DNA from 2 places in the Nocardioides sp. NPDC051685 genome. Region 1 is predicted to be linked to the other one. Evidence: riboswitches for the same ligand, from Rfam matches in the RefSeq annotation. Region 1 holds a riboswitch; the other holds the start of a gene.
What was found. A riboswitch is a leader RNA that binds a small molecule or an ion and turns the genes downstream of it on or off. The one in region 1 is predicted to bind cyclic di-AMP.
Positions count from the first base shown of each region.

Region 1 (2,940 bases):
AGCTGCTCGCGCCCCCTTACGAGGCCGAGCTCGTGCTGCTCGACCTGGGCCTTCCCGACATGGACGGGCTCGAGGTCTGCAAGGCCGCGCGCGACAACGGCTACGAGGGCGGGATCATGATCCTCACCGCCCGCGACGCCGAGATCGACCTGGTGGTCGGGCTCGACGCGGGTGCCGACGACTACCTGGCCAAGCCGTTCGCGCTGGCCGTCCTCCAGGCACGGGTCCGTGCCCTGCTGCGCCGCTCGGGTCCGGTCGAGCCCGGCGCCGACGACGACGCGCTGCGCATCGACGTCGCGGCCCACCGGGTCTACGCCGGCGAGCGCGAGGTCACGCTGACCGGCAAGGAGTTCGCCCTCCTCGCCGTCCTGGCCGCCTCCCGCGACAAGGTCGTCTCCCGCGACCGCCTGATGGCCGAGGTCTGGGACGAGAACTGGTACGGCTCGACCAAGACCCTCGACGTCACCGTCGGGCGCCTGCGCCAGAAGCTCGAGGCCGCCGGTGTGCAGGAGAAGGTCGTCGCGGTCCGCGGAGTCGGGTTCCGGCTGGAAGCGGCGGAGTAACTGCAAGTTCAACACGGCGTCAAACGGCTGTTCATTGCGTGAGATGACTCACAAACGACGGCAAAAACACGCGTAACCACGCGGAATGTGCTCGAGATGCGAGCATTCTGGATTGGATCCGTCCCAGATCGCATGTCACCTTGGTTGAGCTGTGCACAACGCACGACCGGCCCCGGTACACGCCGAATCCTGTCCCTCCGGACGCCGGCCCCTACTACTGAACCCCCTTACCCCTCACACTCAGCAGTACGTATGGGACAGGAGCGGGGGACCCAAGTTCCACGCGACTAACTCGGACGGTCGCTTGGGGTGAAGCCATCGCTTGATGGCCGGGCAACCTTCTAGCCCGAACCCGACAGCTCACCTCGCAGGCGTGGGAAGGAACTCACGCATGTCCAAGTCCGTATCCCGTCCTGCCCATCGAGGAAAGCCGCACCCGTTCCGGGTGCCCAACGTCTCGATCGTGCGGACGATCGCAGGATCTCTTCGCGGCCACGGCAAGCTCGCCGGCCGCATCACCCTCGCCAGCGGAATCGCCGCCGGTGCCCTGGTGGCGGTTCCCGCCGCCAACGCCGCCCCCGTCTCCTACGAGACGACCGTCGAGTCGTCCGTCGAGGCGGCCACGGTGGTGGAGGCTCCGACCCTGGACGTCTCGGCCACGCCCGCGGCGATGCTCACCGACATCAAGCAGCTCGAGACGGCTGTCGAGGTGCAGCAGCGCAAGGCCGAGGCAGCCCGCAAGGCGGCCGAGGCGAAGCGCAAGGCCGCGATCGCGGCCAAGAAGGCCGCGGAGGCGAAGAAGAAGGCCGAGGCGGAGGCGAAGGCCTACGCCGCGAGCCGCCAGGGCAGGATCGACCGGGCGATCAGCGTCGCCTCGGAGCAGATCGGTGACCCGTACGTCTGGGGTGCCACCGGCCCGAGCTCGTTCGACTGCTCCGGCCTGACGCAGTACGCCTTCAGCGCCGCCGGCATCGAGCTTCCCCGGGTCTCGCGGGACCAGGCCGCTGCGCTGCCGACGATCCCGAACGACCAGATCCAGCGCGGCGACCTGATGTTCTGGGGCAGCCCGGTCTACCACGTCGGCATCTTCTTGCGCTGGGAGAACGGTCAGGCGATCATGCTGCACGCCCCCAAACCGGGCGCGAGCGTCCGCGAAGAGACTGCCTGGGACGGCTGGTTCGCCGGCTCGACTCACCAGGCCTGAGGTTCTCGGGGCCCGTTCCGACGGGCTGACCCCCACATATCCCCCTGGTGCTCGCCCTCCGGTACCCCGCCGGAGGGCGAGCGCATGTGTGGAGGCGGTCGGCGAATCGGGCGGCGAACCACCGGTCAAGTAACCTGTAAGACGTGGCAGGCCCCGAATTCGACACCGAGATCAAACAGCTCCAGGCAACGATGCAGACCATCGGCCAGGTGCTGGACCTGGACGCGATGCGCAAGGAGATCGCCGACCTCGGCGAGCAGGTCGCCGCGCCCGACCTCTGGGACGATCAGGACAACGCCACCCGGGTCACCGGACGTCTCTCCCTGCTGCAGGGTGAGCTCAACAAGTTCACCGAGCTGAGCGGCCGCATCGAGGACCTCGGCCTGATGGTCGAGATGGCCCAGGAGGAGGGCGACGCCGACACGCTCGCCGAGTCCGAGGCCGAGCTGGGCCGGGTCAAGAAGGCCGTCGAGAGCCTGGAGATCCGCACCCTGCTCTCGGGGGAGTACGACTCCCGCGAGGCCCTTGTCACGATCCGCTCCGGCGCCGGTGGCGTCGACGCCGCCGACTTCGCCGAGATGCTGATGCGGATGTACGTCCGCTGGGCCGAGCGCAACAAATACCCGGTCGAGGTCTTCGACACCTCCTACGCCGAGGAGGCCGGGCTCAAGTCCGCCACCTTCGCGATCCACGCCCCCTACGCCTATGGCACCCTCTCCGTCGAGGCCGGCACCCACCGCCTGGTGCGGATCAGCCCCTTCGACAACCAGGGCCGTCGTCAGACCTCCTTCGCCGCGGTCGAGGTCGTGCCCGTGCTGGAGCAGACCGACGAGATCGAACTCGACGAGAACGAGATCAAGGTCGACGTCTACCGCTCCTCGGGGCCGGGTGGCCAGTCGGTCAACACCACCGACTCCGCGGTCCGGCTGACCCACATCCCCACCGGCACCGTGGTCTCCTGCCAGAACGAGAAGTCGCAGCTGCAGAACAAGGCCGCCGCGATGATCGTCCTCAAGGCCAAGCTGCTCGCGCTGAAGAAGGCCGAGGAGGAGGCCCATCTCAAGGATCTCAAGGGTGACGTCGCCGCCTCGTGGGGCGACCAGATGCGCAACTACGTGCTCAACCCGTACCAGATCGTCAAGGACCTGCGTACGACCTACGAGACCGGCAACC
Region 1 is NZ_JBITCR010000003.1:449,576-452,515, forward strand. It holds gene ACIA03_RS12255 (response regulator transcription factor) at 1-563, shown strand, start outside; cyclic di-AMP (ydaO/yuaA leader) riboswitch at 777-949, shown strand; gene ACIA03_RS12260 (C40 family peptidase) at 955-1,767, shown strand; gene prfB (peptide chain release factor 2) at 1,911-2,940, shown strand, end outside.

Region 2 (2,940 bases), on a different contig from region 1:
GTGTCGCGGAGCGCGACGTAGTCGGCGAAGCCCTCGACCAGCCACATCGGCCGGTGGGTGTTGGTCGCGGCGTCGGTGGCCGCGTGGGTGGCCTCATGGGTGATGACGATCTGGGCGCCGGGGGCGTCCAGATCGCCGATGACGTCCTGGTTGACCCACACGTGCAGCGGCGTCCCGGTCTTCGTGGACCCGTCGACGGTCGCGGTCACCGCGGCGACGGCAGAGTAGGTCCCCCGCTGCACGCCGAGCGCCGAGTCGAGACCGGCCGCGGGCACCTCGAGGACCAGGCGCGGGTCGTTCCAGGCGATCACCTTGCGGACCCCCGCGACCGCGGTGGTGGCCAGCTCGGCGTAGCGGTCGGCCACCTCGGCGGAGGCCTGGACGACCACGAGGGTCGAGTCGGTGCGACGCACCTCGACCGGACCGCTGAGCCACAGCGGCATCCGGGTGCCCTGGTCGGCCGAGAAGCCCGTGATCGCGCCCTCGGGGTCGAAGGCGACCTTCAGCTCCTCGGTCAGCGCCGGGTCTCCGGGCGTGCGCCACGACATCTCGACGTCGGCCGTCCAGGAGCCGTCGGGGTCCACGTTGCCGGACTCGGCGATGTACCTGGCGCTCACGTCCTCGATACCGATGGCGTGCGCGTTGCGCACGGCCACCGAAGCGGCGTCCTCGCCGTCGGGCTCCGCCCCCTCACGTACGCCGTCGACCAACCGTGCCAGCGAGGCCCGGGCGCCTTCGGTGTCGGCGCGCACGACCGGCGCGGCGGACGGGGTCGGCGCGACGTACTCGCCGCCGCCGGTCAGCCGCCAGCCGACGAACCCGGCGAGCAGCATCACCAGCACGAGGCCGGCCCCGATCAGGACGGGGTGGGCCTGGATGCGGGATAGAAGAGAGCCGACCGTTCGCACCTGCGAACGATCGGCCTCTTCAGGGTGCTGGGTCAAGCTCAACCCGGGCGGACGGCGCCCGTGTAGGGCATCTCGTCCATCGGGGAGACCTTCACACCGGTGCTCGGGTTGGAGGCGTGCACGATCATGCCGTTGCCGATGTACATGCCGACGTGGCTGATCGGGCTGTAGTAGAAGACCAGGTCGCCGGGGGCGAGCTGGTCGCGCGGCACCGAGGGGCCGCTGCTGTACTGCGCCGAAGAGGAGTGCGGCAGCGAGACGCCGGCCTGGCCCCAGGCAACCATGGTGAGGCCGGAGCAGTCCCAGGACTCGGTGCCGGTGGCGCCGTAGACGTAGGAGTCACCGACCTGGTCGAGGGCGTAGTCGACGGCGATCTTGGCACGGCCCGACGGGGCCGGCAGGTTGCCCGGGATGCTCGTGTCGCCGGACTGGAACTCCTCGAGCTGATCGGCCTCGAGCTCGTCGAGCTCGGCCTGGGCCGCCTCGTACTTCTTGTCGATCTCGCTCTTCTTCTGCTGCATGGTCAGCTTGATCTTGGCCATCTGAGCCTTGGCGTCCTCGGTGGCCTCGCGGCGCACCTGGAGGGCCTCGGCCTCGGTGTTGTACCGAGCCAGCAGGTCGGCCTGCAGCGCGTTGTAGGACGAGACGGTGGCCAGGCCGGCGAGGAACTCCTGCGGGTCGTCGGAGGTGATCACCTGGCCGACGGCCGAGACGTCGGAGCCCTCGAACTGCCGCAGCACGGAGTCACGCAGCTCGGCGCGGATCTTGTCGAGCTCCTTGCTCTGCCGCTTCTCGTCGGAGTCGAGGTCCTCCAGCTGGTCCTTGAGGTCCTGCAGCCGCAGCTTGGCGTTGCTGTAGTCCTCGTTGGCCGCCTCGGCCTCGGTGTAGAGCTTGTCGACCTTCTTACGAACGTCGTCGATGTCTGGCTCTGCCTGGGCGGGCGTCGCAGCGGGAATGATCCCGGCGATTCCGATGGCGGCGATGCCGGCGGCCCCGGCAACGAGTCGCTTCCGGTCGCGTGTCACGAGCGGACGGTCTCCTTGTGTAGTCGTTGACGCCTACCGGGTGAGCTGACGGGTTCAGGCACGACTTGCCTTACCGCCGCTCCTCGATCTGGTCTCCCAGGTCGCTCTTGCGGCGGATACACCCCAGATGATCGGTGTGGTTCCCCGGCTCCTGGCCCGCCCCGAAGCGGACCTGGACTAAGCGCGACACCCGCGTGAGCCGGTTGACCCACTGCCACGGGTGCCAGGTTCCTGCGCACACTAGCCGACGGCCTCCCCCACCTGCCAACCACCCACGCCCAAAAGTTCGGCTACATACCCTCCACTAATGGCAGAGCCACCATCCGAAGCGGCGGGACCAGGCCGCCATCGGCCAGCACGTCGAGCGCGCGGCGCTCCTCGTCGTCGATGGTCAGCTCCGGGGGCGGCCCCAGCAGCACGGTGACCACGCAGTCGTGGCACGCCAGACCGCGCACGAGGCAGGTGTCACAGTCGATTCTCGTCGTCATGTGAGTGACGGTCTCACCGAGCACCGACATTTTTGCTTTCGTACGGTTGCGTGCGGCGTGTCATCACCATCGCAGCACGGTATTCGAGGCGGCGATCGCGGACCGGGTCCCTACACTTGGCACATGGAGGTCTCCGCGTACGCGACGCTCCCCGACACGGTCCGGGGGCGCATCGTCGCGCTCACGGCCGGGGTGCTTCCCGACGTCGTGCGCCTCCCGCCCGCGCTCAAGCGGATCGCCGACTTCGCGCCCGCCCGGCGTGCCAAGGCCGGTGGCGCGATGATCGCCTCGGTGCTCGAGGGCGACGACGAGGTCCGGGAGAAGGTCGGGAGCCAGCTGCGCCCGGCCTACGTCTCCGAGGGCTCCCCCGACGACCTCGTGCTGCCCGAGGATCCGGCCGAGGCGGCCGCCGTCGTCTGGCTCGTCCGCCCCGACGGCTGGGAGGTCTCGCTCAAGGAGGCCCTGGACCGGCTGGACGCCGCCGCGGTGCCGGCGGTCGACGCCGAGGTCGCCCGGCTG
Region 2 is NZ_JBITCR010000007.1:176,234-179,173, forward strand. It holds gene ACIA03_RS20790 (hypothetical protein) at 1-908, opposite strand, end outside; gene ACIA03_RS20795 (NlpC/P60 family protein) at 947-1,933, opposite strand; cyclic di-AMP (ydaO/yuaA leader) riboswitch at 1,949-2,127, opposite strand; gene ACIA03_RS20800 (hypothetical protein) at 2,224-2,421, opposite strand; gene ACIA03_RS20805 (NYN domain-containing protein) at 2,545-2,940, shown strand, end outside.
Region 2: another riboswitch for cyclic di-AMP. It lies ahead of ACIA03_RS20795 (NlpC/P60 family protein); the one in region 1 lies ahead of ACIA03_RS12260 (C40 family peptidase).